3 regions of the Streptomyces sp. NBC_01689 genome follow, and region 1 is predicted to be linked to each of the others. Evidence: riboswitches for the same ligand, from Rfam matches in the RefSeq annotation. Region 1 holds a riboswitch; each other region holds the start of a gene.
The links. Region 1 has a riboswitch for cyclic di-AMP ahead of OG776_RS34340 (C40 family peptidase). Riboswitches for the same ligand answer to the same signal wherever they lie in the genome.
Positions count from the first base shown of each region.

Region 2: it holds a riboswitch for cyclic di-AMP, as region 1 does, so the genes downstream of both, OG776_RS35405 (NlpC/P60 family protein) here and OG776_RS34340 (C40 family peptidase) in region 1, are expected to answer to the same signal.
Region 3: it holds a riboswitch for cyclic di-AMP, as region 1 does, so the genes downstream of both, OG776_RS18205 (C40 family peptidase) here and OG776_RS34340 (C40 family peptidase) in region 1, are expected to answer to the same signal.

Region 1 covers NZ_CP109592.1:7,993,346-8,002,829, reverse strand. The annotation lists gene OG776_RS34350 (ATP-dependent Clp protease proteolytic subunit) at 231-887, shown strand; gene OG776_RS34345 (hypothetical protein) at 895-1,200, shown strand; cyclic di-AMP (ydaO/yuaA leader) riboswitch at 1,578-1,741, shown strand; gene OG776_RS34340 (C40 family peptidase) at 1,745-2,218, shown strand; gene OG776_RS34335 (LysE family translocator) at 2,326-3,042, opposite strand; gene OG776_RS34330 (LysR family transcriptional regulator) at 3,158-4,069, shown strand; gene OG776_RS34325 (ATP-binding protein) at 4,104-4,562, opposite strand; gene OG776_RS34320 (helix-turn-helix domain-containing protein) at 4,775-5,632, shown strand; gene OG776_RS34315 (DUF397 domain-containing protein) at 5,645-5,869, shown strand; gene OG776_RS34310 (8-amino-7-oxononanoate synthase) at 5,878-7,011, opposite strand; gene bioB (biotin synthase BioB) at 7,175-8,401, shown strand; gene OG776_RS34300 (adenosylmethionine--8-amino-7-oxononanoate transaminase) at 8,394-9,484, shown strand, end outside.
Region 2 covers NZ_CP109592.1:8,230,622-8,241,352, reverse strand. The annotation lists gene OG776_RS35420 (sensor histidine kinase) at 1-992, opposite strand, end outside; gene OG776_RS35415 (response regulator transcription factor) at 989-1,693, opposite strand; gene OG776_RS35410 (diacylglycerol/lipid kinase family protein) at 2,242-3,606, shown strand; gene OG776_RS35405 (NlpC/P60 family protein) at 4,050-5,786, opposite strand; cyclic di-AMP (ydaO/yuaA leader) riboswitch at 5,843-6,017, opposite strand; gene OG776_RS42525 (hypothetical protein) at 6,275-7,381, opposite strand; gene OG776_RS35395 (GNAT family N-acetyltransferase) at 7,591-8,226, opposite strand; gene OG776_RS35390 (TetR/AcrR family transcriptional regulator) at 8,305-9,015, opposite strand; gene OG776_RS35385 (saccharopine dehydrogenase family protein) at 9,171-10,388, shown strand; gene OG776_RS35380 (pyruvate carboxylase) at 10,502-10,731, opposite strand, start outside.
Region 3 covers NZ_CP109592.1:4,304,394-4,315,124, forward strand. The annotation lists gene OG776_RS18175 (SWIM zinc finger family protein) at 1-33, shown strand, start outside; gene OG776_RS18180 (DUF5691 domain-containing protein) at 212-1,858, shown strand; gene OG776_RS18185 (cobalamin B12-binding domain-containing protein) at 2,077-2,493, opposite strand; gene OG776_RS18190 (esterase/lipase family protein) at 2,988-3,863, shown strand; gene OG776_RS18195 (peptidoglycan DD-metalloendopeptidase family protein) at 4,207-5,793, shown strand; gene pcrA (DNA helicase PcrA) at 5,963-8,497, opposite strand; cyclic di-AMP (ydaO/yuaA leader) riboswitch at 8,831-9,002, shown strand; gene OG776_RS18205 (C40 family peptidase) at 9,011-10,192, shown strand; gene OG776_RS18210 (tellurite resistance/C4-dicarboxylate transporter family protein) at 10,303-10,731, shown strand, end outside.

The sequences.
Region 1 (9,484 bases):
CACCCCGCACGACCACCGCACGACCCCGGCATCCGCCCCGCGCCGCGCCCCTCACCGCCGGACCTGGGGCGCACGGCCGGCCGTGCGCCCCAGGCGTGCCACGCCTCCGCGCCTCCCCTGGACCCCCTTTTTTTTCGCTGTCGGCCGATTCCCTCGACAAGATCTGTACGTCCTGTACGTTTTTCACAGGGAGCGGCTCGCCGGAGAGTCGCCCGGAGGAGGCGCCAGTCATGCACGAACCGTCCGCCCGCCATGTCCTGCCCGAGTTCACCGAGCGCACGGCCACGGGACACCGGTCCCTCGACCCGTACTCCAAGCTGCTCGACGAGCGCATCGTGTTCCTCGGGACACCCGTCGACGACGCGTCGGCGAACGACGTGATGGCCCAGTTCATGCACCTCGAACACCAAGCGCCGGAGCGGGACATCTCGCTCTACCTCAACTCCCCCGGCGGCTCGTTCAGCGCGATGACGGCCGTCTACGACACGATGCGCTACGTCACCTGCGACGTGGAGACCGTGTGCCTGGGGCAGGCCGTGTCGGTCGCCGCCGTCCTGCTGGCGGCCGGCACACCGGGCAAGCGATTCGCCCTGCCGGGCGCCCGGGTGCTGCTCCGCCAGCCCTCGCTCGCCGGGCCGGTCGAGGGGCAGGCGAGTGATCTCGCCCTCCAGGCCGAGGAGTTGACCCGCACTCGGAAGCTGCTGGAGGACATGCTCGTACGGCACACGGGGAAAAATCCCGAACGAGTCGCCGCCGACATCGAGCGGGACACGATTCTGGACGCGCAGGCCGCGCTGGCGTACGGGCTGGTGGACGGGATCATCCCGAGCCGCAAGAACCCGCCCAGCGCGCCCGGTGCGGGAAACGCCACACCCGACGCGAGGTGATCCGCCGATGGTGCCCGAACTGCCTCCGCTGCCCGCTCTGACCCACGCCGAGGCCGAGCTGATAGACCGCTGGCTCGACGTGGTCGACCTGGTCGGCCGGATCAACCCGGCCCGCCCGGGAGACACCTATCGCGGGCTGCGTGCCGCCCAGGCGCTCGTCGGCAAGGCGACCGCCCTGCGGGACGCCCTGGCCCTGATGCACCAGCGGGGCGAGAGCGAGGTGCACGCGCCGACCCTGGCGCAGGCCCTGCGGGTCCTCGACGGCGAGCGGCGGGCCGCCCGCGTCACCCTGCCTCCCGGCTCCGGCAGTTGACGTCCGGACCCGGGCCGTCGCGCGAACCGCTCCGCGGAGCGGTCTGCGAAGCGTCCGGCCCGGGTTTCAAACGGACCAGTCGGCGTACCCCCCGACGGCGTAGCCGCACGTCCTTTCGGGTGGCCCCGGAAGTTGCGCAACACGCTTGCCCAAAAGGCCGAACGGGACGCTCCGTTGCTGGTAAGAGCGTTGCCGACATCCCCAACACCCCTCGAACAGAGGAGTGTCCACCCGAACGGGTGAGTGGTGAGTAACCCCACAAATCATCGGTTCCGCTCGGATTTTCCGACATCCATGCGTGAAGATCCCTTCCGACGACAAGCCCCCGCCACACCGGCGGGGCGGTCCGGGCGGACGCCGAGTCCTGCCGCCGCCCGGATGACCGGTCGACAGATGTGCATCGGCAGGAGTGGAGGACCCAGCAAGACGGGCCGCCGGAGAGATCCGGGCGGCCCTTGGGGTGAAGCCGCGTAAGCGGCCGGGCTACTTCGCCAGCCCGAATCCGACAGGTCATCCTTCACAGGCGGTTGACGAAGGGTTGCGCATGACTGCGCTGAATCGTGTCCCGTCGCTGCTGTCCCGGGCCGGTACGGCCTCGGCTCTGACCATCGCCGCCGTGGGCGGCAGTCTCGTGGTCCCGGGCGTCGCGGCCGACGCCGAGGCCGCCACACCGGCGACGAGGGCGCTCCAGGTCGCGGCATCCAAGAAGGGCGCCCCGTACAAGTACGGCGCCACCGGGCCGCGCCGCTTCGACTGCTCCGGGCTCACGCTGTACTCGTACAAGAAGGCGGGCAAGAAGCTGCCCCGTACGGCCGCGGGGCAGTACAACAAGAGCCACCACATCTCCGCGTCGCACCGCAAGGCCGGTGACCTCGTGTTCTTCCACTCGGGCCGGAGCGTGTACCACGTCGGCATCTACGCCGGGAAGGGAAAGATCTGGCACTCCCCGAAGAGCGGGGAGGTCGTGAAGCTCCAGAAGATCTGGACGAAGAGCGTCTGGTACGGCCGGATCAGCTGACCCGGGCCGAGGGGCGGCGGCGCCGGACCGCCGCCCCTCGGCGCACCGGCCCGGCGGGCTCTCAAGCCCTCTGCGGCCCGGCGGGCCTTCAGCGGCCCGGCGGGCTCTCAGGCCGTCAGCGGCTCCAGGAGGAGCACCAGGCCGAGCACGGTGAGCGCGGTCCCGGTGACCGCCTCCACGGCGCGGGCGGCACGCGGCCGGCGCAGCCACCGGCCGAGCCGGTCGACCAGCAGGGCGACCGCCGGGAACCACACCAGGGCGAGGGCCACCACGATCAGGGCCAGCACCAGGGTGCGGGGCATCGCCGGGCTGCCCGCGGGCACGAACTGCGGAAGCAGGCTCAGGAAGGTGATCGGCGCCTTCGGGTTCAGCGCATTGGTGACGAAGCCCTGCCGCAACGGACGGCTCCCGTCCCCGGGGTCGCCGGACCCGGGACCACCGGACCCGGGATCGCCGGAGGCCGGCCCGCCGGGCGGCTTCCCGCCCGGCGCCGCCGGACAACGCTCCGGGCCCGGTTCCCGCTCCCGGTCCCGCCGCCGGCGCGGGCGCAGACCGGCCAGCGTCCGTGTCCCGAGGTACAGCACGTAGCCCCCGCCGAGGACCTGCAGCGTCCGGAACAGCGCCGGCACCGCCGTGAGGACGGCGGCGACACCGGCGACGGCCAGCGCCGTGTGCAGCAGCAGCCCGCCCGCGACTCCGAGCGCGCACGCCACCCCCGCCCGGCGGGAGGTCAGGGCGTTGCGTACGACAACCGTGAAGTCCGCGCCGGGCATGGCGACCATTCCCGCGGCGACCCCGGTGAAGGCGATGAGCTGTCCGTCCATGGCCACCAGGCTGCCTCGGCCGGGCCTTCAGCAGGTATGTCGAATATCCTGGACCGGTCTTAAGCATTCGTTGGGACCCGGGCCGGCGCCGGGCCCGGACCCGGGGAGCCGTGCGATGTACGACCCGACACGGCTGGCGGCCCTGGTGGCGGTGGCCGGGGCCGGGTCCATCACCCGGGCGGCCGAACGCCTCGGCTACAGCCCGCCCGCCCTCTCCCAGCAGCTCGCGAAGCTGGAACGGGAGGCGGGCGCGCCGTTGCTGGTGCGCTCCCCTCGGGGAACGCGGCTCACGGAGGCGGGCGAGCTGCTCGCGGCCCGGGCCCGCCGCGTCCTCGACGAGCTGGAGCAGGCGCGCCATGAACTGGCCCGGCTGACCGGTCTGTCCGGAGGCACCCTGCGGCTCGGCACGTTCCAGACGGCGGGCATCCATCTGCTGCCGCCGGTGCTCAGCGCCTTTCGCCGGGCCCACCCGGACGTGGAGCTGACGGTCGCGAACTACGAGCCGCCGGACGGTGTCACGGCGGTCGCGGCGGGCGAGGTGGACCTCGCGCTGACCCACACCTACGAGCCCGCGGACCCGGCGCCGCTTCCCTCGTCGGTGTGCGCGGAGCCGGTGCTGGTCGAGGAACTGGTGCTCGTCACCGCTCCGGGTCACGTCCTCGCGGAGGGCGCGGCCCGGCTGCCGCTCTCCGGACTCGCCGGGCAGCCGCTGATCAGCATGGCCCCGGACCATCCGCCGCGGCAGGGAGTGGAGGCCGCGCTGGCCCGGGTCGGGGCCACCCCGGCCGTCCGGGTCGAGAGCCCCGGGTACGCGCTGGTGTGCGCGCTGGTCAGTGCCGGACTGGGGGTCGCGGTGGTGCCGGAGATGGTGGCCAGGACGGCGGCCACCCCGGTGGGGCTGCGGCTGCTGGAACCGGGAGATCTGCGCCGTACGATCTCCGTCGTCCACCGGACCGACCGGCGGGCACCCGCGGCGGAGGCGTTCCGGGCCCTGTTGCGGGGCGCGTTCGGGAGGGCGGCGCGGTAGGGACGCCGACGGGCCGGACCAACTGATCGTTTCCTCAGGGCTCTTGTGGACCGCCGGCCACCACCGGCTGGGCCCGCACCGTCCACGGCAACTCGATGGAGACCGTCTTGCCGCCCTCCCGGGTGGGACGCACGAGGACTCTGCCGCCGCATTCCGCGGTCAGCCAACGGATGATCACCATCCCGCGTCCGTTGTCCTGTTGGACCGCGGCGGGCAGTCGCTTCGGGAAGCGCGGATGGCTGTCGGTGACACCGATGCGCAGTTGTTCGTCCCGTTTCAGCAGGACGTCCACCGTGAAGGTGGGCGACTGGCCGAACGTGTGCTGGACGGCGTTGGTGGCGAGTTCGGACACGATCAGGCGTACGGTGTCGGCGGCTTCGGCGTCCTCCGGCAGGCCCCATTCGGCCAGCACGTCGATGACGAATTTCCGGGCCGCGGAGACCGAGGCGGGATCGCTCGGCAGAGTGACGGATGCTTCCTGGTGGTCTGCCATGACGACGTCGTCCCTTTCCCACGGGACCGGAGTCCGACACGGAGCGGATGGTTCGAGTACGGTCCCGGACTGGTGCTTCGCGCCAGACTGCCATCACCGGGCCGGTCACGGGCGCGATCCACCGAGATATGCATATATCTGTCGCTCGAAGCGGTGAACTCTGCGACGGCAGACCGTATTTGGGCGGCTCGGAAGGAGTAAGGAGTACGGCCATGCAGCACGGTCCCGCGGTACGACGCCGCAAACTCGGTGCCGAACTGCGCGCGCTGCGCGCCGGTGCTGGCCTCACCAGCGGTGAGGCGGCCGGCCTCGTCGGCTGGCACCAGTCGAAGGTGAGCCGGATCGAGACGGGCACCAGCGGGGTGAAACCGGCCGATGTGGAGCGTCTTCTGGACGCGTACGGCGTCCGGGAGAGCGGATTACGGGAGCTCCTGCTCGGACTGGCCGGATCCGAGGGCAACGGGCGGCACCACTGGTGGCACGCCTACCGGGGAGTCCTGCCGCCCGCCTACCGGGACTTCATCAGCCTGGAGTCCCAGGCCAGCGGGATGCGCACGCTGGAGACGTCCGTGGTACCGGGGCTGCTCCAGACCCCCGAGTACGCCCGGGCGGTGACCCGGGCGGCGGTGGGCGGGCTGGCCGACGACAAACTGGACGCGCTCGTCGAGGTGCGCCTCGCCCGGCAGGACGTGCTGCGGTCGCAGCCGCCGCTGGAGCTGGCCGCGGTCCTGGACGAGGCCGTACTGCGCCGCGAGGTCGGCGGGCCCGAGGTCATGGCACGTCAGCTGGCCCGGCTGCGGGAGGCCGCGGCCCTTCCCCAAGTCCGGCTCCAGGTACTGCCCTTCGCCGCCGGGGCGCACGCCGGAGTGACCGGCCCTTTCGTTATTTTCTCATTTCCGAACACAACTGATCTCGACGTGGTTGTTCTCGACCACTTGACGAGTAGCCTCTACCTCGAACGGAAAGAAGACCTTCAGGCCTACACCGAAGCCTTCAACACCCTTCGGTCCCACGCCCTTTCACCCGAGGACTCGTTGGACTACATCGCCGGGATAGGTGACGGCGCGTAAGGAGGCACCCCCATGACCGCAATGCCTCGGTACGTACCCCTCAGTACCTCACTCCGTGACGTGCGCTGGCGGCGCAGCAGCCGCAGCACGGGAATGAACAACTGCGTCGAGACCGCGCGACCGGGCCCAGGGCCCTGGGCCGGACTCGTCGCCGTGCGCGACTCCAAGAACACGGCGGGCCCCGCCCTGCTGTTCACCCCCGCCAGTTGGGAGGGGTTCATCGCCGGACTGAACTGACCGCCGCCTCACCGGTTCTCCGAGATCACCCGTACGGCCCGCTCGATCTGGGCGTCGGTGAGATCCGCCCGGGCGGTCAGCCGCAGCCGGGAGATGCCGTCGGGCACGGACGGGGGGCGGAAGCACCCGACGGCGAGCCCCGCCTCGCGGCAGTCCGCGGCCCACCGCACGGCCCGTTCCGGGGACGGCGCGCGCACCGAGACCACGGCGGCGTCCGGCCGTACGGCCTCCAGTCCCTCGGCGGTCAGCCGGGTGTGCAGCGCCGTCGCCACCGCGCGGGCCCGGTCGGCCCGCGCCGGCTCACGGCGCAGCAGCCTGAGCGCCGCGAGGGCCGCGCCCGCGGCCGCCGGTGCGAGACCCGTGTCGAAGATGAAGGTGCGCGCCGCGTTGACCAGGTGGTCGATGACCGGTGCGGGCCCGAGGACGGCGCCGCCCTGGCTGCCGAACGACTTGGAGAGCGTGACGGTCACGACGACGTCCGGAGCGCCGGCGAGGCCCGCGGCGTGCGCGGCGCCCCGGCCTCCGCTGCCCAGTACGCCGAGTCCGTGCGCGTCGTCGACGACCAGCGCCGCCCCGTGCGCCCGGCAGGCGGCGGCCAGACCGGCCAGCGGTGCCGCGTCGCCGTCCACCGAGAAGACCGTGTCGGAGACGACGAGGGCGGGACCCTCGTGCGTCCCGAGCGCCTTGCGCACGGCGTCGGGGTCGGCGTGCGCGACGACCTGGGTGGTGCCGCGGGCCAGCCGGCAGCCGTCGATCAGCGAGGCGTGGTTGCCCGCGTCGGAGACGACGAGCGAGCCGTGCGGCGCGAGCGCGGTGACCGCGGCGAGATTGGCCGCGTATCCGGAGGAGAAGACCAGCGCGGCCTCGAAGCCGCAGAACTCGGCGAGCTCGCGTTCGAGTTCGGCGTGAAGTCCGGTAGTGCCGGAGACGAGCCGCGATCCGGTCGCGCCCCCTCCCCAGCGGTGCGCGGCGGCCGCGGCCGCGGCCGTGATCTCGGGGTGGCGGGCGAGGCCGAGATAGTCGTTGCTCGCCAGATCGAGCAGGGCCGAGTCGGCGGGGCGCGGGCGCAGGGTGCGGACGAGTCCGGCCCGTCGGCGCTGGTGCGCCTGCTCGTCGATCCATGCGAACGGCGATCCGGCCATGCTGGTGCCTCCGGGCCCTCGGGGTGGTGGTTTTGTAGGCAGTGCACAGACCCTAGCGGGACGGTCCGGCGCCCAGGATGTGGCAATACCCACACGTCGAACCGTGTCTGTTGTGCGATCTCTCCTTGGCCGCACCCGCTCGGATACGTCAGGATCGGATCTCATGGACCTGCTGAACACGCTGGTGGACAAGGGGCTTCGGCGCGAGCTGCCGACCCGTGACGAGGCGCTGGCCGTGCTGGCCACGTCCGACGACGACGTGCTCGACGTGGTGGCCGCGGCCGGGAAGGTCCGCCGCCACTGGTTCGGCCGTCGAGTGAAACTCAACTATCTGGTCAACCTGAAGTCCGGGCTCTGCCCCGAGGACTGCTCGTACTGCTCGCAGCGGCTCGGCTCCAAGGCCGACATCCTCAAGTACACCTGGCTCAAGCCCGACCAGGCCTCGCAGGCCGCGGCGGCGGGCCTGGCCGGGGGCGCCAAGCGGGTCTGCCTGGTGGCCAGCGGACGCGGTCCGACCGACCGCGACGTGGACCGGGTCTCCGACACCATCAAGGCGATCAAGGACCAGCACGAGAACGTCGAGGTGTGCGCCTGCCTCGGTCTGCTCTCCGACGGTCAGGCCGAGCGGCTGCGCGAGGCGGGCGCGGACGCCTACAACCACAACCTCAACACGTCCGAGGCGACGTACGGGGACATCACGACCACGCACACGTACGCCGACCGGGTGGACACGGTCCAGAAGGCGCACGCGGCGGGCCTGTCCGCCTGCTCCGGTCTGATCGCCGGCATGGGCGAGAGCGACGAGGACCTCGTGGACGTGGTGTACGCGCTGCGCGACCTCGACCCCGACTCCGTTCCGGTGAACTTCCTGATCCCGTTCGAGGGAACCCCGCTCGCCCAGGAGTGGAACCTGACACCGCAGCGGTGTCTGCGCATCCTGGCGATGGTCCGTTTCGTCTGCCCGGACGCCGAGGTCCGCATCGCGGGCGGCCGTGAGGTCCATCTGCGCACGATGCAGCCGCTCGCCCTCCACCTCGCCAACTCGATCTTCCTCGGCGACTATCTGACGAGCGAGGGCCAGGCGGGCAAGGCCGACCTGGAGATGATCGCGGACGCCGGGTTCGAGGTGGAGGGCGCCGGCGAGGTGACCCTGCCGGAGCACCGTGCGGCGGCGGGCGGCGGGTGCGGCGCGCACGCGGACGCCGACGCGGCGGGCTGCGGGTCGCACGCGGAGTCCGGGTGCGGGTCGCACGAGGCCGGTGGGTGCGGGTCGCACGCGGGGGGCGGTGTGTGCGGCTCGGCTCCGGTCGAGGTGCCCGCCGAGGCGCGTACGGATCTGGTCGCCGTGCGCCGCCGGGGTGCCGGAACGGATCTCGCGCCCAATGCCTGACCTGTCCCTGCGGGAGCTGCTCGAACTCGACCGGCGCCATGTCTGGCACCCGTACGGGCCGATGCCGGGACGCCAGGAGCCGCTCGTCGTGGAGTCGGCGAGCGGGGTGCGGCTGCGGATGGCGGACGGCTCGGGCGATCTCGTCGACGGGATGTCGTCGTGGTGGTCGGCCATCCACGGCTACAACCACCCGGTGCTGAACGACGCGGTGCGCGCCCAGTTGGAGCGGATGAGCCATGTGATGTTCGGCGGGCTCACCCATGAGCCCGCCGTGCGGCTGGCCAAGCGACTGGTCGACATATCTCCCGAGGGGCTGGAGCACGTCTTCCTCGCCGACTCCGGTTCGGTCTCGGTCGAGGTCGCCGTCAAGATGTGTCTCCAGCACTGGCGTTCGCTCGGCCGCCCGGCCAAGCAGCGGCTGCTGACCTGGCGGGGCGGGTACCACGGCGACACCTGGCAGCCGATGTCGGTGTGCGACCCCGAGGGCGGGATGCACGAGCTGTGGCAGGGCGTGCTGCAGCGCCAGGTGTTCGCCGACGCCCCGCCGGCCGGGTACGAGGAGTCGTACGCCGCACACCTGCGCGAGCTGATGGGGCGTCACGCGCACGAGCTCGCCGCGGTGATCGTGGAACCGGTGGTGCAGGGCGCGGGCGGGATGCGCTTCCACTCCCCCGCGTATCTGCGGGTGCTGCGGGAGGCGTGCGACGCGCACGACGTGCTGCTGGTGTTCGACGAGATCGCCACCGGTTTCGGCCGTACGGGAACGCTCTTCGCGGCGGAGCACGCGGGCGTGACGCCGGACGTGATGTGTGTGGGCAAGGCGCTGACCGGCGGGTACCTGACCATGGCGGCGACGCTGTGCACGGCCCGGGTGGCCGAGGGCATCTCGCACGGCGAGGTCCCGGTGCTCGCGCACGGCCCGACCTTCATGGGCAATCCGCTCGCCGCCGCGGTGGCGTGCGCCTCCGTCGACCTGCTGCTCGGGCAGGACTGGCAGACCGAGGTCAAGCGGATCGAGGCGGGACTGCGGGAAGGACTGGCGGAGGCCTCCTCGATGCCGGGGGTCCGGGACGTGCGGGTGCT
Region 2 (10,731 bases), 240 kb from region 1:
TGCTCCTGCGTGGCCGCCTCGACGACGTCGGCCAGGTCCACCGGCCCGAAGGCGTCGGCCTCGACGAGGTCCCCTCGGCCGAGGTCGCGCAGCATCACCAGGAGGCCCAGCAGCCGGGCGTGCTCGCGGCGCAGGTCGTGCAGCACCTCGTCACGGTCGGCCCCGGCGAGGTCCGGATGCGCGGTGAGGATCTCCAGGTTGGTCTGCATGCTCATCAGCGGGGTGCGCAGTTCGTGCGAGGCGGCGGAGGCGAAGGAGCGGGCGGTGGCCAGGGCCTCGGCCGTCCGGGCGGCCTGTTCGTCGTAGCGGGCCAGAACGGTCTGCAGGGTGTGCGCCAGGTCGTCGACCTCGGCGATCCGGGTGGGTGTGTGATCCAGGCGGGCCCGGCTGGCGCGGGGGTCCAGGCCACTCGTACGGCGTTGCAGTATGCGCAGCGGCCGGCTCGCCCGGGTGGCGACTCCCCAGGCGAGCAGTCCGGACAGCGGCGCGGCGAGCAGGGCGACGGACACCGCGCGCCGCCGGACCAGCCGCAGTTGGGTGTCGGCGGCGGTGTCCGACGCGAACAGCCACAGCGTGCCCCGCACTCCGGGCCGGGCGCCGGTCACCGGGGTGGACAGGATGCGCCAGCTGTGGCCGTCGGCTCGGAGCGTGACGGGGACCGGCGCGCTCGGCGGCAGCGGCGCCCCGGCGTCCGGCTGCGGGCCGCCGGTGAAGGTGTCGTCCGGGCCGACCAGCCGGACGCCGACGTCGAGGGCGGAGGTGAACAGCTTGCGCTGGCGCGCCTGTTCCACGGCGGCCGACCGGTCCGCGGCGCTCGCGCGCAGCAGTCCCCGGGCGTCCTTGGCCACGGTGGCCGCGCGCTCGCGCAGATGGGCGTCCTGCTGGTCGTGCAGATCCGTGGCGACCAGCCGCAGCAGCAACCAGCCGGTGGCCAGGACCAGTACGGGCACGGTGGCGCCGACGGCGAGGGCGATCCGTGTGGACAGTCTCACCGCTTCTCCCCCGCCCGGTCGTCCCGCAGGACGAAGCCGACGCCCCGCACGGTGTGGATGATCCGGGCGCGGTCCCGGGTCTCCAGTTTGCGGCGCAGGTAGCTGACGAAGGTGTCCACCGCGTCGGTGCGCACGTCGAAGTCGTATCCCCATACACGGTCCAGGAGTTGGTCCCGGCTGAGGACGAGTCCGGCATTCCGTGCGAGGACGTGCAGGAGCTCGAACTCGCGGCGGGTCAGGTCCACCGGCCGGCCGTCGAGGGCGACCGTGCGGGCGGCGGGGTCCATGAGCAGGCCGCCGACCCGTACGGTGCCCGTGTCGCGCGGTGGTCTGCGGCGCAGCAGTGCCTCCAGGCGGAGCACGAGTTCCTGCAGGGCGAAGGGTTTGACCAGGTAGTCGTCGCCGCCCGCCTGGAGTCCCGCGATCCGGTCGGCGGTCTCGTCGAGCGCGGACAGCATGAGCACGGGTATGTCGTTGTCCTCGCTCCGCAGCGTCCTGCACACCTCGATGCCGTCGAGGTCCGGCATCGAGATGTCCAGCACGATCACGTCCGGTGGTCTCGTCCGGGCCAGGTCCAGCGCCGGGCGGCCACCGTCCGCCAGGTCCACGGTGAATCCGCCGAGCCGCAGTCCGCGTTCCAGCGAACGGCGTATCGCCGCGTCGTCGTCGACGACCAGCACCCGGCCCCGGTCCACGCCCATCGCCCCTGTCCCTCCGCCTCGCTGCCTCTTCGTACGACTGATTCTCCGTACCGCTGTGTCGTCCTACCGCCATGTCTTCGTGGGAATGTGTCGACGTACCGCTATGTCGTCTTACGGCCGAGTCGGCTTACCGCTGTGTCCTGGCGCCACCCACCCGGCCACGTCGCCGGATCCGCCGCCGCCCATCGTGCATCAGACGCGCCGGGCCCGTTCCCGAGGGGTGCCGAAGACCCGGCCCCGTCAGCGGTCGCCCAACCCGACCGGCCCGACCGGATCGATCGGATCGCCTTCCCGGGTGACGACCCTCGCCCGCACCGGGTCCTCGGCCGCTCCGCGCTCCGACTGTGGTGGAGTGGGCCGCACCGGCCCCGGACCCGTCGCTGCGAGTCCGCGCTCGTCGCCGACGCGTCGGCGCACGTCCGCGCACCCGTGATGGCGCGTCGGCGGTCCGCTCGACCACGGACGGCGTACCCCTGGACCGACCGTCCGTGGACCGACCGTCCGTGGACCGGCCGTGGACCGCGTATCCGCGCATCCCTGGAGGAGCGATGACCGAGGACAGGAGCGACGCGGTCCGTGGTGGTGACCGCTGGGCGGCCAGAGCGTCACTGGCCGCGGCGGCACTGGCGGTGCTGCTGCCGCTGGCCAAGGGCGGTCTGAAGGGCGTGCTGCTGCTCGCGATCGCGTTCGTCGGCGTGGTCGTCACGGCGGCCGCCGTCTGGTGGACGCTGACCCGGCGCGGCCCGCTGCGCTGGGTCGCCGCCCTGGTCGCGGTGGTCGCCCCCGCCGCCGTCGTCACGCTGTTGGCGGTGTCCCTGCTGTGGGCCGTACCCGCGTCCCTGGGGCTGTGGGCCGTGGCGGTCTGGAGCGGCCGTCACGCGCTGCGCGGCGACCGTCCCCGGCGGGCCCGGGAACGCGGGACGGCGCCCCCGCGGCATCCGTTCCTCGTCATGAACCCCCGTTCGGGAGGCGGGAAGGTGGCCCGGTTCGGGCTGGTGGAGAAGGCCGAGCGGCTCGGGGCGCGGGTCGTCCTCCTCGACCCCGACGAGGAACAGGACGTCACCGCCCTGGCGCGCGCCGCCGTCGCCGACGGCGCGGATCTGCTGGGTGTCGCGGGCGGCGACGGGACCCAGGCGCTCGTCGCGGCCGTCGCCGCCGAACACGGTCTGCCGTTCCTGGTCGTCTGCGCCGGTACCCGCAACCACTTCGCGATGGACCTCGGGCTCGACCGCGACGACCCCGCACGCTGTCTCGACGCGCTCACCGACGGCGTCGAACTCCGGGTGGACATCGGTTTCGCGGGCGGGCATCCGTTCGTCAACAACGCCTCCTTCGGCGCCTACGCGGCGGTCGTCCAGAGCCCGGCGTACCGCGAGGACAAGATCGGCACCATTCTGGAGCTCCTGCCCGAGCTGCTCACCCGGCAGCGCGGGCCGCGGCTCACCGCCCGCGCCGGAGACTCCACGCTCGACGCCCCGCAGGCCGTACTGGTGAGCAACAACCCCTACCGCACCAACGATCCGGCCGGGATCGGCCGCCGCGAGCGCCTCGACTCCGGGCTGCTCGGCGTCCTCGGCATCAAGGTGGACAGCGCGGCCGAGGCGGCGGCCCTGGTGCTGGACCGGGCCGCGCAGGGGCTCGCTGTCCTCACCGCGCGCGAGGTGGTCGTGGACGCGGACCGGCCGGAGATCGACGCCGGCGTCGACGGCGAGGCCCTGATGCTGCGCACCCCGGTCCACTGCCGTGTCGAACCGGGCGCGCTGCGGGTCCGGGTCCCCCGGAAACGTCCCGGTGTGCCCGACCCCCGTCCGGCCCTCGACTGGCGCCGGTTGTGCGCCCTCGCGACGAGGGTGGGCCGAACGTCCGCCCCCGGGCGCCCCGTCACCACCGAGGACGCCGAACCGCGCCCCTGACGACGGGCGATTCGGAGGCCAGGACTCCACATGGAGCGGAAAGGTGTTCAAGATGTGCTTGAATTGTGAACAAGCCAGCCAAGTGGCTTGATCCGACCGCTGGAACCCGTCCGGCGCACGCCCTGACTCCGCGTGCCACGGCACCCCGTCCGGCCGGGGCAAGCCTGGCCCGGGCCGAGCGGTCCGGGCCGAACCGTCCGGGTCGAGCGGTCCGGGGCGGGCGCCCACACCGTGCAACACGACGGTCTCGGGCGAGTAGCCGCCCGGAGGCGCCCGTTCGGCAGGCCGACGCGCGTTCCGGCGCGGGCCCGGGGAGGACACGGCACCCTCCGCCCGCGCCCCCCGCGCTGCGGCACCCGGCCGACCGCCGGGGACAAGTCCGCCCGGTGCCCTCACCGGATCGGTACGGGCACCGGGCGGACCGGGGTCTTCCGGGACGTCCCCTACACCGGCCGTGCGGCGCTGTGGATCGCCGCCTGACCCGCGTAGAAGATCGACTCCTCGCGTATGTACGCCCCCGGACTCGGCGCGTGGATCATCATGCTGTCGCCGATGTACAGGCCGACATGGCTGACGTCGCCGTAGAAGAAGATCAGGTCGCCGGCCCGCAGGTCGGTGAGCGGGATCGGCGTGGTGGCCGCCGCCTGGTCGCCCGCGGTGCGCGGGAGCGCGACCCCGGCCACCATCCACGCGGCACGGGTGAGGCCCGCGCAGTCGTACGAACCCGGCCCGGCCGCGCCCCATACGCACGGCCTGCCGATCTGGGCGCGGGCGAAGTCCAGCGCCTTGGCGGCCTTCACGTCGTATCCCGAGCCGGCCGTGTCGCCACCCACGGCCATGCCCGCGATGCCCGGCATCCCGGCACCGACGGATGCCGCCGGGGCGAAGGACGCGTCGGGGGCGACGGTCACGGCGGGGATGTGTCCCGTGTGCGAGCCGAGGGGCGTGCGGGGCGGCTCCGCGACGAACGACGGATCCGGCGTGGTGAGCGGGTCCGGGGCGACGAGTCGGTCGGGCCCCCAGGCCACGCCCTGGGCGTAGGACAGCTCCGGGGCGTAGGACGTCCCAGGGGCGAACGCCGTGTCCGAGGCGAAGGTCATGCCCGGCGTGAACGTCGTGTCCGGGACGAAGGCCATGCCCGGGACGGACGCCGTGTCCGACCCGAAGGCCGCACCCGGGCCGGCCACGACGCCCGGCAGGGACCCCGTGTCCGACGTGGACGCCGGGTCCGGGGCGAACGTCAGTCCCGAGGACGACATCATCGCCGCGTACAGGGGGGTTCCCGCGTCGAGGGAGGCGTCGCCGCCGAGGAGGTCACCCGCGTCCGGGCGGGCGGCCGTGTCCACCCGCGCGCCGAGGCCCGCACCGGCCGACACCGGTCCCCGCCACTGCTCCTCGGCCTCACGGCGGACCAGTTCCTCGGCGCTCGGCCAGGCCTGCCGGGCCGGCGGTGCCTCGATCGCCGCGACCGGGGCGGTCCGCTGCTGGACGGCGTGCCGCGCCAACAGGTCACGCGCGAGGGCGAGTTTACGCCGGTTCCGCTCCTTGCGGCTCTTCAGCGAGGAGGAGGAGTGAGGGGACTCGACGGCCGGCGCGGGCAGTGCCCCGGCGGCCTCCTGACGCACCCCGGTCCCGGCCTCCAGCGCCGCGACGGCCCTCCCGGCGGGGAGTTCCGCCGCCGGTCCGGCCGCCGGACGGGCGGTCAGCTCCGCCCTGGGCCCCGCTCCGGGGCCGGCGGTCAGCTCCGGGACGGGGCGGCCCGGGGCCTCCAGCGCCCGGGCGGAGGAACCGCTCTCCAGGGGCTTGGAGACGGGTGCGGGGAGCGCCTCCGCCCGGCGCTTCGGCGTCCTGTCGGCCGGCAGCCGCGCGGGGGCGCTCGGGCCCAACTGGGCGCGGGCCACGTCGAACCAGGGCCGGGACACGTCGTCGAGCGTGGTCTCGGTGTTCCTGCGGCCGTTGTCCCGCGCCGGGTTGAGGCGACCGCGCGAACCGCTGAGCATCGCGCGGGTCGCGTTGTAGTTCCCGGTGGCGGTCTCGGCCCGGTCGTAGAGGGAGCTGATCCGCTGCTGGACCTCTTCGCGGCTCGGGGCGTCGCCCCCTCCGAGGGAGGGGGAGTCGGGGCTCTGCGGGAACAGGCCCGCCGAGGAGCGGGCCGACGTCGCGGGTGCGGAGCGGGACATGCCGGGGAGGCTGCTGCCTCCAGGGCCCGGGGTGCGTTCCGGCGCCATGACGGACGTACTCCTTCCGTACTCCGCCTACCGAGTTAGCTGTCGGGTTCGGGCGGACAGATCCGGAAGGTATGCCCTACGGCCGTTGCCCGGTCGGGCAGTTGGGCCGATTCACCCCAGGGTTCGGTTGGGTCCCCGGCTCCGGTCGCCGTGAGGCCGCACCGGATTAGGCGGAGGCCAACCGACCCGGCGAGGTTCGCCGGAGGAAGTCGTATGGCCTGGCGCCAACTTAGCCAACTTGTGTCCCTCGCGTGAAGATTGATGTGCGAAGTGTCCGATATGTAATTGTGACCTTCGTCGTATTCACGATCTCGGACGAGTTCTTGCGTACTTTCTCGGGAGGCGCGGGCCGACGCCGGGGCCGGTCCGCCGACGACACACCGCGCCTCCCGGCACCCACGCGCGCGGGGGGTCCGCCACGGGGACGCCTTCTGCCCATGTCAGCGCGCTCGTGGCGACGCGTCGCCGGCGCGATGCCCGACGGCCCGCCGGGCTGTCCGCGCGGCTGGCCTCAGCCCGGACAAGGTGTCCGATGCGGACGCCCCGTCCCCGGACGAGCCGTCCCTCGCGGACGGCCCCGGGCCGGACCGCGCGTCCGCAACGGACGGCGGGACAGGAACGGACCATGGGCCAGGACCGGTTGGGGCGGGCGAAGCCCACGGGACGGAAGCGGCTCCGGTCGGGAGGGTCGGGAGACCCACCGTCCGGCGCTCGGGAAACAGGATCGCCAGGGCCCGCAAGGATCTTCGCCGGCGCCCGTGGAGAAGCCCGAGGACCAGCGCGGCCGCCACCGCGATCAGGTGTTCCCGGCCCGCCAGATTGGGCCTCGCGATCGACTCCCACACCATCGAGCCGCCGGTGAGCGCGAACACCACGGGTGCGCGTCGGACGACGGCGAGGTAGGTGAACAGGCCGACCACCGCGGCGGACGGCCCGGTGTCCAGCACGTCCCCGATCCTGGCTGGCAGACCCAGGCCCCACCAGCCCGGCCCCATCGCGATCATCACGCGGACGGTCAGGGTGCCGGCCAGCGTGGTGACGTAGGCGATGGCCAGGGTCCGGGCCCGGCCGAGGGCGAGTTCGGCGAGCGCGAACGCGAGGAACAGCTGGGTGATGCCCGCCCACACGGGCAGGTCGAGGGCCGGGACGTACAGCGACACGGGGGTGCGCAACAGGGCCAGCGGCAACGGCAGGGACGCCGTGACCCCGCCGGTCAGCCGCACCACCGTGGCGCCGGTCGGATGCTGGGCGATCGCGTGGAAGAAGACGACACCGAAGGCGGCCACGAAGGCCAGCAGGAGTCCGGACAGTCCACGGCGCGTCAGCTGCCGGAGCGGTTCGACGGCCATGCCGTGCCACTCGCGGCGCAGGGCGCGCCCGGCGAACGACACGAACCGGTACGCCGTGCCGCCCCGCCGGCCGCGTACGTCGTCGCAGGGGACGTCGCGGGGAACGTCGCACACACCGTCCGGCGCGTCGTCCCTTGCGTCGTCCCGCGCACGAGGACGCGCGCCGTCGTGCGCGTCCTCGTGCGCACCCGCGTGCACGGCGCGCAGTGGTGGACCGGCGCCGGCTCCCGCCGTCCGGCCTGCTCCGTTGCCGACATCGCCGTGACGTTCTTCCGCCGCCCCAAGCAATGCCCTCTCCCCCCACCGACCGCAGGACGTCTCCTCATAAAGAGGCAGGAGATCCTCATAAGGTTGAGTCCGGCCCCTCCCTCTCCCCGGCACACGGCCGCCCGCACCTCCCGTGCGGATCAGGGCGAGCGGCGCGTCCGGCCCGTCCGCCTGCCGAGATACGTCAGGGGTCCCGGGTCCGGTACGGGGATCACGTGGAAGCCGAGGCGGTCGTAGAAGGCGCGGGCGGAGGTGTTGGCGGTGACCATGCCGAGGTGGACGGCCGGGACACCGCGACCGGCGAGCGCCCCGAGGAGGGTGTCCATCAGCGCCCGGCCGTGGCCCCTGCGCTGCCAGTCCGGGAGCAGGTCGATGTGCAGATGCGCCGGATACGCGGCGAGTTCGGGCAGGATCATGCGCTCGGGGTGGTGCAGCAGGTCGACCATCTCCTCGCTCGGCGAGCGCGGCGGCGTCGCGCTCCGGGGGTGGCGCGGGGCGACGGCCGGGATCCAGACGTCCCGGAAGTCCCGGACGAACCGCGCGGTGTCGGAGGTGCCCACCACGTAGCCGACCGCCCGACCGGTCCCGTCGTCGAGCACGAAGGCCAATTCCGGTTCGAGGTGGCAGTAGGGGTGGGCGAACAGGGTCGGCATCAGCTCCAGGTCGGGGTGGACGGCCCGCGAGTCCCCTCCTTCGTGGGCCGTCATCACACACACGTGGGCCACCGCGGCGCGGTCCTCGGCCCGGTACGGGCGGATCGTCGGCTCGTGAGTCATGAGCCGTATCCTCCCGCCGTGGGAGCGCTCCCGCCACCGTCCGGACGCGGGTCGCGAGACGTCCGGACGACGTCGACGTCAGCGGACCCGCAGCGCCCGCCACTGCGCCGCGGCGCTGTCCAACAGCATCTCCAGGGCCGTCGGATAGGCGCTGTCGACCATGCGGGCCACCAGGAGGGGTGCCGCCTCCGCGATCCGGGGATGGGTGGCACGCGGCAGACGCGCGTACGTCGAACGCCACATGTCCTCGTCGGCGCTGCGGCTCTCCCGGGGCAGTGCCAGAGAGGCAGCGTCGAGGGCGGCGAAGGCGAGGGTCTGGTCGATGAAGGCCTGATAGATCCGTACCGTGTCGGGCAACGGGAACCCCGCCGTGCGCAGGACGTCGAGGATGGCCTCGTCGGCCGCCAGTTCGTGGGCCCGGCCGGTGACCCGGTTCGCGGTCAGCAGGGCCGCCTGCGGATGACCGACGTACACGGCGTGGATGCGCAGCCCGAGGCCGCGCAGGTCCGAGCGCCACTTCCCCGTGGGCCGCCAGCCCTCCAGGGCCTGGCCGATCAGCGCGTCGCCGATCGCCAGGGTCAGATCGTCCATACCGCGGAAGTACCGGTACAGGGTGCTGGGATCGGCGTCCAGGGCCAGGCCCAGCCGGCGCGCGCTGAGTCCCGCGCTGCCGTGCTCCCGCAGCATCCTGAGGGCCGTCTCGACGATGAGCCGCTCGGACAGCACGGTGCCGCTCCTGGTGGGGCGCCGACGCCGCCGCTTCTCCTCGGGAACCACCGCTTTCGGCACCGTCGCCACCTCGCTCTCCCGGTCCCGCCGCGCCTCGGCTCTTATGCCAACACCATTGACCTTATCCGAGCGCCGGGCGTTGGATCGGCCGCCAGGGGCGCCGCTTCCCGGTCCGCGCGGGCACGTCCCTTCTCCGCAGAGAGGAAGTCCGTGTCATGCGTGTTCTGCTTGTGGGAGCCGGCGGTGTGGGCACCGCCATCACCCGGATCGCGGCCCGTCGCCCCTTCTTCGAGACGATGGTCGTGGCCGACTACGACCTGGGCCGCGCCGAGGCCGCGGTCGCCGCGCTCGCCGACGCCGGCCGCTTCCGTGCCGAGCGTGTCGACGCGTCCGACCAGGCCGCGGTGACCGCGCTGCTGAGCCGGCACGGGTGCGACGTCCTGCTCAACGCCACCGATCCACGGTTCGTGATGCCCCTCTTCCAGGCGGCGCGCGCGGCCGGCGCCACCTATGTCGACATGGCGATGTCCCTGTCGCGCCCGCATCCCGAGCGGCCGTACGACGAGTGCGGGGTCATGCTCGGCGACGCGCAGTTCGCGCAGGCCGCCGACTGGGAGAAGGCGGGCGCGCTCGCTCTCGTCGGCATGGGGGTCGAACCGGGGCTGTCCGACGTCTTCGCGCGCTACGCCGCCGACGAACTCTTCGACGAGATCGAGGAGATCGGCATCCGCGACGGTGCGAACCTCACCGTCGACGGCTACGACTTCGCTCCGTCCTTCAGCATCTGGACCACCATCGAGGAGTGCCTCAACCCGCCGGTCGTCTACGAGGCGGACCGCGGCTGGTTCACCACGGCGCCGTTCAGCGAGCCGGAGGTCTTCGACTTCCCCGAGGGCATCGGTCCGGTGGAGTGCGTGAACGTGGAGCACGAGGAGGTGCTGCTCGTGCCGCGCTGGATCGACGCGCGGCGGGTGACCTTCAAGTACGGCCTGGGCGAGGAGTTCATCCAGACCCTCAGGACGCTGCATCTGCTCGGGCTGGACCGCACGGACCCGGTGACCGTGCCGAGCGCCGCGGGCCCGGTGCGGGTGTCGCCGCGGGACGTCGTGGCCGCGTGTCTGCCGGACCCGGCCACGCTCGGCGAGCGCATGCACGGCAAGACCTGCGCGGGCACGTGGGTGCGCGGCACCAAGGACGGCGCGGCGCGCGAGGTCTACCTGTACCACGTCGTCGACAACCAGTGGTCGATGGCCGAGTACGGCTCCCAGGCGGTGGTGTGGCAGACGGCCGTCAACCCGGTCGTGGCCCTCGAACTCCTGGCCACGGGGGCGTGGAGCGGCGCCGGGGTCCTCGGCCCCGAGGCGTTCTCGGCCCGCCCCTTCCTCGACCTGCTCACCGCGTACGGGTCGCCGTGGGGAATACGGGAGCAGTGACCCGGTCCGGGACCCGGACCACTCCCTGCGCGCGGGCGCCCGGCCTGCGAGGGCCGTCGCCGGTCGGTGCCGGTCGGCGACGGCCGGCACCGACCCGCACCGCCCCGCCCCGCCTAGTCGATCACCATCAGCAGATCGCCCGCCTCCACCTGCTGGACGGACGTGATGGCCAGACGTCCCACCGTTCCGGCGACCGGGGCGGTGATGGCGGCCTCCATCTTCATCGCCTCGATCGTCGCGATGGTCGCACCCGCCTCGACCTGGTCCCCGGCCGCGGCCGACAGCGTCACCACGCCGGCGAACGGTGCCGCCACGTGCTTCGGGTCCGTCTTGTCGGCCTTCT
Region 3 (10,731 bases), 3.7 Mb from region 1:
GAAGGGGCGGGCGAAGCGGTACCGCTGTGCTGACCGACGACACAGCGCCCTCCGCCGGCTGCCTTCTCCGCACACCGCAGGCAGCCTCACCTCTCTCACCTCTCTCACCTCTCTCACCTCTCTCCATTTCCTCCGTCTCCCCTTCCCCTCCCGCCCGACGCCGCCCGCTCCCCCGCCCCGCCGCACGGAGAGACGGAAAGGAAGGACGTTCATGAACGCGACCCCCGCCACGGCGGACCTGCCCGCCGAGGGCTCCTGGGAAGAGCTCGTCACACTGGCGCTGCTCGGGACCGGACGGCGCACACCGCCCGCCTGGGCGGCCGGACGCGAGGTGCCCGTGGCAGTCCTGGACGCGGCCGCCGTCGCGACCCTGCGGCGGCGGGCCGGGATGCGGCCGGGCCGGGCGGCCGCCCGGCCCGAGCCCGCGGCGCCGGACCCCCGAAGCCCGCTGCCGCCCGCCGCGGCCCGCCGGCTCGCCGCGCTGCTGGCCGACCGGCCGGGCAGCGGAGGCGGCCGCCGGGGCGCCGCCCCCGACCTGATGGAGCTGCTGCCCCAGTGGCTCGCGCTGGCCGGCGCGCGCGGTTTCGCCGCCCCCGCCGAGACACTCCCCGCGCTCCTCGACGCGGCCCGCGGCCGCACGGATCTGCGGCCGGCCGCGCTGGCCTTCGCCGGACCGCGCGCCCTGTGGCTGGCCCGTCTGAACCCGGACTGGCGGTTCGCGTTGCGCTCCGTGCCGGGCGGCGGTGCCGCGCTGCCCGGCCCCGACGAGCCCGAACGCACCCGACAGGTCTGGGAGGAGGGGCTGTTCGCCGAGCGGGTCGCGCTGCTCACGGCGCTGCGCGCCCGTCGCCCGGCGGCCGCGCGCGAGCTGCTCGCGACCACCTGGGGGACGGAGCGGGCCGAGGACCGGCTGATGTTCCTCGACTCGCTGCGCTCGGGACTCGGTGCGTCCGACGAGCCGTTCCTGGAGCGGGCGCTCACCGACCGGAGCCGCAACGTACGGGCCACGGCCGCGGAGCTGCTGTCCGCGCTGCCCGGTTCGGCGCTGGCCGCCCGGATGGCGGCCCGGGCCGGGTCGTGCGTGGCGGTCGACCGCACCCGGGAGACGCCCTCGATCGTCGTCGAGGCGCCGCACGAGTGCGACGCGAGCATGGAGCGGGACGGTGTTGTCCCGAAAGCTCCGGCGGGACGAGGGGAACGGTCGTGGTGGCTGGGCCAGTTGGTCGAAGCAGCGCCGCTCGGGACATGGCCGCGGCGGCTGGGCGGACGTACACCGGAGGAGATCGTCGCGCTTCCCGTGACGGACGACTGGCGGGACGAGCTGCACGCCGCGTGGTGCCGGGCCGCGGTGCGGCAGCGGGACCCCGGATGGTCACGGGCGCTGCTCGGCGCGCCCTCCGCCCCGGAGGCCGGCGGGCCGGGAGCGGTGTCGCTGGCGGAGCGGTCGAAGCTGCTCGCCACACTCGCCCCGACCGAACGGGCCGACTGGGTGGCGGGGTTCATCGCCACGCACGGCCTGTCCGAGGCGTTCCAGCTGCTGGGGGTCTGCGCGGTGCCGTGGGCGGGGCCGCTGGGCCGGGCGGTGGTCGACGCGCTCGACATCGCGCGCAACGCGGGAAGTTACCCGTGGAGTTTCAGCGGGGTGATGGGGCTGGCCGAACGGTGCCTGGACCCTCTGGAGGCGGGGCGGCTCGAAGCGCTCACGGCGATACCCGACGAGACGGAGCACGCGGCACCGGGCGCCGGCGGCTACTGGGCGGAGGCCTTCCAGCGCCTCGTCACCACCTTGCGGCTGCGCGCGGACATGACCGCGGAACTGTCGCCGCCGGAATCCGGGCGGGCATCCACGACGCCATGACCCCCGGGGGCGGCGCTCCACACCGCGCCCTCACCCCCGTGCACCGGCGGGGCCGCGGCATCCCGCCGGGCGCGCGGGGAACAGCGCGACCGGCCACCGCTCACCCGAACCGGCACCGACCCCGGCACTCGCTCCCGCCGCGGACGGGTCCTCGTCCGGGACCGGCCGGGCGCGACCGGGGCCGGACCCCGTACCCGCCGCCCGCCGCGAACCGGGCGCTACGCTCCCGCGGGCTGCCGCACGTTGGCCCGTACCCACTCCACGATCGACCCGGTCGTCGCACCCGGCGTGAAGATCTCGGCGACACCCTTCTCCTTGAGCGGAGCGATGTCGTCCTCCGGGATGATCCCGCCGCCGAAGACCTTGATGTCCTCCGCGTCGCGCTCCTTGAGGAGATCGATCACGGCGGCGAACAGCGTGTTGTGCGCACCGGAGAGGATGGAGAGACCGATCGCGTCGGCGTCCTCCTGGATCGCCGTGTCGACGATCTGCTCGGGGGTCTGGTGGAGCCCGGTGTAGATGACCTCCATACCGGCGTCGCGCAGCGCCCGCGCGATCACCTTGGCCCCGCGATCGTGGCCGTCGAGCCCCGGCTTGGCCACCACCACGCGGATCGGACCGGCTGCCACACCCATCACTGCCTCCATGAACCGACTACAACGACCCGTACCGACACATATTCAACATTCCGCCGCTCACCGCGCCGGACGCACTTCCCCGGTACAGGCGCCCCGCACCGCACCGGCCGGGCAAGTGAACGAACGTTATCGTCAGATCCGTGTAAACCCCAGTTTCCCGCTGAAGAGCGAGGGGGAAATCACACGGTGGGACACATTCGCCGCGCATCGCTCCACGCTTCAGCGGCACCCGCGCCACAGTCACCCGTGGCGCGCGGGCCGCGACCGGAGCCTGCGCAAGGAGAGCCGCCAGCAGGTGGCGGCACCGGTACCGCGCCGACGAGGCGTGGCGGCGGTGCGGCACACCGGCGGGAGCACGACGGCAGGGACTCCCGCCGCGCCACCGGCGCACCACGCGCCGCGAACGCACCGTCGGCCTCCGCCACCACGGCACTCCCCAAGGGCACACGGGGGACGGAGCGGTCCCTTCGCGTGTCGACTGGAGGTCGGCCATGAAGGTCACCGGGACAGAGCCGCCCGTTCTCCCGTTCCACCGGCGCCTGTTGCCGGGCAGGCTGACCGGGATCTCGGTGGCCCTGCTGAAGGCGACGGCCCTGGAGATCGCGATCCTCGCCGGGCACCTCCTCCTCTATCCCTCCGGCATCGTGCAGGAGCGGCGCGCCGCCCCCGCCCTCCCGGCGTCCGACACCACCCGGCTGCCCACCGGGACCAAACCGCCGGTCGTCCTGCTGCACGGCTTCATCGACAACCGCTCGGTCTTCGTCCTCCTGCGCCGCAGTCTCGCCCAGCACGGCAGGCACCACGTCGAGTCGCTCAACTACTCGCCGCTGACGTACGACATCCGCACCGCGGCGGAGCTGCTGGGCCGGCACGTAGAGGACATCTGCGAGCGCACGGGGCGCGACCAGGTGGACATCGTCGGACACAGCCTCGGCGGACTGATCGCCCGGTACTACGTGCAGCGGCTCGGCGGCGATCTGCGGGTCCGCACCCTCGTCACGCTCGGCACACCGCACTCGGGCACCCGGGTCGTCCCGCTGATGAACGCGCACCCGATCGTCCGCCAGATGCGCCCGGACTCCGAAGTGATCGAGGAGCTGCGCGAGCCGGCCCCCGACTGCCGTACGCGCTTCGTGAGTTTCTGGAGCGACCTCGACCATCTGATGGACCCGCTGGAGACGGCCGCCATCGACCACCCCGACCTGCTCGCGCAGAGCGTCCAGGTGACCGGCATCGGGCACCTCGCCCTGCCGGTCCACCCCGCCGTCGCCACCGGGATACGCCAGGCGCTCGACAGCGAGGACACCGACGTCCGCGGCACCGGCGCGGAGACCGTGGCCGAGGCCGGGGGCCTCACCGTGGCGTGACGTCCGCCGGACAGCACCCTTCCGGGTCCCTCCGGCCGACGCGAAAAGGGACCCGGAAGGCCGCCGGACGCGGCCCGGACCGGGTCGGGACAGCCGTCGAAGAGGCTCCGGACAGGGCTCGGACAGGCGTGGGGCAGGGCTCGGACAGGCGCCGGACGGCGCCTCAATTTCGAACACTCATCGAACGCCAGGCCAAGCCCGTGCCCGCACTCCCCCGAAAGACAGCCGAATGCCCGTTTCCTGAGCGGAGGAAACCTGCGGAAGATTGTCGCGCCCGCGTACCGCCGGGTACAGTCGCCGCACTGCTCTGCCAGCCCCTGTTGTCGAGGCGAAAGAGAAGTTGGTGAACGACCGTCACCCGTCGGGGACCGTGACTCCCCCGGCTCCGGCTTCCGACGCCGCCGCGGCGCACTACGCCTCGTACGGCGGACAGGAAGTCCAGTACGGCGACTTCACCCCGTACGACGGCTACAACGGAACCGGCACCTACGCGACCGCGAGTTTCGCGACCGATCCCCTCTTCGGCGACATGTCGGGCGGCGACGGCACGGGTTCGTACGACGCGACGCAGTGGAACACCGGCGGTCATCAGATGCCGGCCTACGACCCGTACGCCGCGCAGCACCAGACCGCGTACGACACGGGCGGCTACGACACCACCGCCTGGGCGACCGGCTACCAGCAGGCGGCCGACATCCCCGCCCAGCATCCGGGCCCCGACACCTCGGGCCAGTGGGACGCGTCCGCCTGGCTCCAGGCCGAGCCGTCCGGCCAGACCCAGCAGTGGACCGCGACCACCCAGGAGACGGGTGCGTACGACGCCACGCAGTGGAACACCGCCGGCGAGCAGGACCCGTACGAGGCGTACGAGCGGTCCCGGCACGGCGAGTCGCCCGAGCACCAGCACGCGGACGTCTACGAGCAGCAGCTCGCGGCGGACCCCTACGAGTCGCACGCCCCCGCCGACCCGTACGAGCCCCAGACCTCCGCCGACCCGTACGACCAGCCGGGTGAACCCGAACCCTTCGATCAGCAGGCGACCGCCACCTTCGAGGAACTCCCGTACGAGCGGTCCGACGACGGGCACGACGGGTACGACTTCGAGGACGCCGATCCGGGGCACGAGACGCCCCTGCTCGACGACATGGAAGAGGTCGTTCCGGCCCCCCGTGCCGCGAACCGTCCGGCGTCCCGCTCCCGTCGCCGCTCCCCGGCCAAGCGTTCCGCGCTGCTCACCGTCGCCGTTCCCTCGGCCTGCGTGATGGGCGTCGCGGGGATCGCGGCCGCCTCCGTGGGCACCATGGGCGGGAACGACGCGAAGAACACGACGGCCAGCGCGCCCGACGCGACCGCGGTGAAGCCGTCCACCGCCAACAACAAGCTGGACACCCAGCTCCAGAGCCTGTCCGCGGGTGCCGACGACTTCGCCGACCGCGCCAGCCGGACCCAGGAACGCATCGACCTCAAGGCCCAGCAGGCCGCCGAGCAGCAGAAGGCGGCGGCCGAGGCGGCCCGCAAGGAGCGGCTGCGGCCCAAGTTCGTCCTGCCGGTCACGCAGAAAGGACTCAGCGCCTACTTCGGCCAGGCCGGCGTCAACTGGATGTCCGTGCACACGGGCATCGACTTCCCCGTGTCGTACGGCACGACGGTGATGGCCGCGACGGACGGGACCCTACGGACGCAGTGGAACAGCGCGTACGGGAACATGGCGATCCTCACCGCGAAGGACGGCACGGAGACCTGGTACTGCCACCTCTCCAGCTACAAGGTGCCGTCGGGCACCGTGGTGAAGGCCGGCGACCAGATCGCGTTCTCCGGGAACTCGGGCAACTCGACCGGGCCGCATCTGCACTTCGAGGTCAGGCCCGCGGGCGGTGCGGCGATCGACCCCCTGCCGTGGCTGCGCAGCCACGGTCTCGACCCGACGTGAGCGCGGGCGGCACCCGCTCGTCGTGACGCGCTCGTCCCACTCCACTTACGCAGCTTGAACCGCGGGGACCGGCGGGCTTCCTGGCCGGACGGGCTCCACCCGGCCGGACGGGCGCTCCGGGACCGGACGGTCCTCCGCGGAGTCCCGCCCGGTCACCGGGTTCAGCGGGTCAGAGCTTCTCCACCGGCGCGTACCGCAGCAGCAGCCGCTTCGGCTTGGGCTCTCCGAAGTCGACCGTGGCCTCCGCGTTCGCGCCCGTGCCCTTCACGCCGACCACCGTGCCCAGCCCGAACTGGTCGTGGGTGACCCGGTCGCCCACCGCGAGCGAGACGACGGGCTTCTCGGAGGCCCCACGGCGCGTCGCGAAACCGGAGGCCCCGGACGCCGCGGACCGCGAGCGCGAGGACGACAGCGAGGCCGCGACACCGGAGACGGGCCCCGAGGGCACCGGAGCGGTCGCGCCCGTGCGCTTCCACTCCAGATGCGCGTCCGGGATCTCCTCCAGGAAGCGGGACGGCGGGTTGTACGAGGGCTGGCCCCACGCGCTGCGCATGGACGAACGGGTGAGGTAGAGCCGCTCCCGCGCGCGCGTGATGCCGACGTACGCGAGCCGCCGCTCCTCCTCCAGCTCCTTGACCTGTCCCAGCGCACGCATGTGCGGGAAGACGCCGTCCTCCATGCCGGTCAGGAACACGACCGGGAACTCCAGGCCCTTGGCGGTGTGCAAGGTCATCAGGGTGATGACGCCGTTGCCGTCGTCCTCGTCCGGGATCTGGTCGGAGTCGGCGACGAGCGCGACCCGCTCCAGGAACTCGGAGAGCCCGCCCGCCGTACCGGCACCACCGGCCGCACCGGCGTCACCGGCGCCGTCCTCGCCCGCACCCGCACCCGACTCCTGCTCGAACTCCAGCGCCACGGCCGCGAGTTCCTGGAGGTTCTCGATCCGGGTCTCGTCCTGTGGGTCGGTCGAGGCCTGGAGCTCCGCGAGATAGCCGGTGCGCTCCAGGACCGCCTCCAGGACCGTGGCCGGGCCGGCGCCGGACTCGACGATCGTGCGGAGGTCCTCCATGAGCGTGTTGAAGCGCTTCACGGCGTTCGTCGAGCGCGCCGCCATGCCGTACGCCTCGTCGACACGGCGCAGAGCCTGCGGGAAGCTGATCCGCTCCCGCTGCGCGAGGGCGTCGATCATCGCCTCGGCGCGGTCGCCGATCCCGCGCTTGGGGACGTTCAGGATCCGGCGCAGCGGGACGGAGTCCTCGGGGTTGGACAGGACACGCAGGTAGGCCAGGACGTCCCGGACCTCCTTGCGCTCGTAGAAGCGGACACCGCCGACGACCTTGTAGGGCAAGCCGACGCGGATGAAGATCTCCTCGAAGACACGGGACTGGGCGTTCGTCCGGTAGAAGACCGCGACGTCGCCCGCCTTCGCCTCGCCCGCGTCGGTGAGACGGTCTATCTCGTCGGCGACGAACTGCGCCTCGTCGTGCTCGGTGTCGGCGACGTAGCCCGTGATGTTCGACCCCGCGCCCGCGTTGGTCCACAGGTTCTTGGGGCGGCGCGACTCGTTGCGCTCGATGACCGCGTTGGCCGCGCTGAGGATCGTCTGGGTGGAGCGGTAGTTCTGCTCCAGGAGGATGGTCGTCGCGTCCGGGTAGTCCTCCTCGAACTGGAGGATGTTGCGGATGGTCGCGCCGCGGAAGGCGTAGATCGACTGGTCGGCGTCACCCACCACGCACAGCTCGGCGGGTCCGAGATCGCCCTCGGCCGGCGGCACGTCCGCGGGGCGGTCTCCGCTCGCCGGCCCCACGAGTTCCCTGACCAGGGCGTACTGCGCGTGGTTCGTGTCCTGGTACTCGTCGACCAGGACATGGCGGAAGCGGCGGCGGTAGTGCTCGGCGACGTCCGGGAAGGCGCGGAGCAGGTTGACCGTCGTCATGATCAGGTCGTCGAAGTCGAGGGCGTTGGCCTCGCGCAGCCGCGACTGGTACATCGCGTAGGCCTGGGCGAGGGTCTTCTCGAAACCGTCCGCGGCCTGGCCGGCGAAGTCCTCCTCGTCGATCAGCTCGTTCTTCAGGTTGGAGATCTTCGCGCTGAACGACTTCGGCGGGAAACGCTTCGGGTCGAGGTCCAGGTCCCGGCAGACCAGGGCCATCAGGCGCTTGCTGTCGGCGGCGTCGTAGATCGAGAAGGAGGACGTGAAGCCGAGCCGCTTCGACTCGCGGCGCAGGATGCGCACGCACGCGCTGTGGAAGGTCATCACCCACATGGCGTTGGCGCGCGGGCCCACGAGCTGCTCGACGCGCTCCTTCATCTCGCCCGCGGCCTTGTTCGTGAAGGTGATCGCGAGGATCTGGCCGGGGTGGACATGGCGCTCGCCCAGCAGGTGGGCGATCCGGTGCGTCAGCACCCGGGTCTTGCCGGAACCGGCGCCGGCCACGATGAGCAGCGGGGAGCCGGAGTGCACCACGGCCGCGCGCTGGTTCTCGTTCAGTCCGTCCAGCAGGGCCGCCGGGTCGACGGCGGGCCGGTGGGCGCCGTCGCGGTAGTACGCGTCGCGGTCCGGGGGCACGTCGAAGCGGCCGCCGAACAGGTCGTCCGGAAGCGGCTCCGCCGCCTCGTCCTCGGGCGGCGGCGGGGGCTCTTCCTCATGGGCCCCGGAAGGCTTGAGGTCCGCCAGGAAGCTGTCATCAAAGAGGCTGCTCATCGCTCTCCGAGTCTAGGCGGCCCCACCGACAACCCGCCGCCACCCCGGAAACCGGGCCGAAATTCCCGGCCGGAGCCGGGGCGGGTGCGGGGCGAGTGCGGGGCGGACACCGGAGCGGATACCGGGTGCGTACGGCGGCCTGCCGGGACCGGCGCGCGCCCGCCCTCACCTTCCGGCGCCGCCCCGCTACGTTCGGCCACCCCGGACGACCCTCACGGCCGAGGTCACGAAAATGTATCGGGCATATCGCACATCAACCTTCACAGAGCACTTACGGGTTGGCTAGCGTGCGGGACAGGCCGCTCGACAGCCACCGGCGAACGTCGCCGGGCCGGGCGGCCTCCGCCGAGTCCGGCGCGCCCGTGCGGCGACCGGAGCCGGGGACCCGACCGACTCTGGGGTGAATCGGTCCGGCCGCCGCCGCGGCACGGACCGTAGGGCAAACCTTCCGGAACCACCCGCCCGAACCCGACAGCTAACCCGGTAGGCGGATGACGGAAGGAGTCGCCTCTCTTGGCGTCGCACCGCAAGTGGAGTCCTCCGGGCGCACGCAGGCCGGGCATACGGACCCCGGCCATCGCCACGGCCGCGCTGGCCTCCGTGGCCCTGCTGTCACAGACGGCCCACGCCGCGCCCCCGGCCGAGCCGCGGCCCACCCTCGAAGAGGTCGGGAAGAAGGTCGACGACCTCTACCACCAGGCCGAGACGGCCACCGAGAAGTACAACGCGACCAGGGAGAAGACCGCCCAGCAGCGCAAGCGCGTCGACACCCTCCTCGACGACGTGGCCCGGCGCACCGAGAAGCTCAACACCGCGCGCGAGGAGCTGGGTTCGTTCGCCGCGGCGCAGTACCGCACCGGGGCCTCCGCGCCCGGCAGCGCGAGCCTGCTGCTGGCCGACAACCCGCAGGACTACTTCGACCAGACCCAGTTGATGAACCGTCTGACCAGCCGCCAGAAGGCGGCCGTCGACGACTACGTCACCGAGCAGGCCGCCACCTCGAAGAAGCGCGCGGAGGCCTCCCGGAGCCTGCGGACGCTCACCACCTCGCAGGACGCGCTCAAGACCGCCAAGGCCGACGTGCAGGGCAAGCTCGCCACGGCGCGGGACCTGCTGTCGAGACTGACCGCCGACGAGAAGGCGCGGCTCGCCGCGCTCGCGAAGAAGAAGCAGGAGGCGGCCGACCGCGAGGCGGCGAAGCTGGCGGCCGAGCGGGCCGCCGCGGAGAAGAAGGCCGCGGAGACGGACGGACGGACGGGCACCTCGTCCGGGACGGCGGGCACCTCGTCCGGCACCACGGGGACCTCGGGGACCCCGGCCACCGACTCCTCGTACGCCGCCAAGGCCGGCAAGGCCGTCGCCTTCGCCCGCGCCCAGATCGGCAAGCCGTACGTGTGGGGCGCGACCGGGCCCGGCTCGTACGACTGTTCCGGTCTCACCCAGGCCGTATGGAAGGCCGCCGGTGTCACCCTCCCGCGTACCACCTACGACCAGGTGAACGCGGGCACCACCGTCCCGCTCTCCGCGATCGAGCCCGGGGACCTCGTCTTCTTCTACGGCGACATCAGCCACGTGGGCCTCTACGTCGGCAACGGGATGATGATCCACGCCCCCAAGCCGGGTGCGTACGTCCGCGAGGAGTCGATCTTCTACGGCGGTGAGTCGATCATCCACAGCGTGGTGCGCCCGGCCTGATCGCCCGCGCGGGACACGCGCGCCCGCGTATCCGTTCGCCCGACCGCGTATTCGTGGCGTACGCGCGCGCCCCACGGGCAAGCGGCCCCGAGATCCCTAGCATCGGGGCCATGCCAGCCACCTCGCCGCCCCGCAGCCCGTGGGTCCGACTCCGCACCTGGTGGGCGGAGAGCCCGCCCGCCGCCGCGGCAGCCGTCCTGGCCACCGGCATCCTCTCCGTCGGGCTGCACGAGGCCGGCGCCGAGATCCTCTCGGTGATCGCGCTGGTCCTGGCGGCCGTCACCTGGCTCGGGTTCGCCGCGGACTTCACCCTGCGGCTGCTGCGCGAACGGGAGCGGTGGCTGGCGGAGGCCGGCACACCGAGCGCGCTCACCGGCGTCGCCGCGACGGCCGTGCTCGGCACCCGGCTGACCAGCCTCGGGTGGCTGGGGCTCGCCGAGGTGCTGCTCGCGTGCGCCGCGGTGCTGTGGCCCGGGCTCCTCTTCCTGTTCGTACGGAGCCTGCGCGGCGGTATGCCCGGAAGCGTGTTCCTCGGCTGC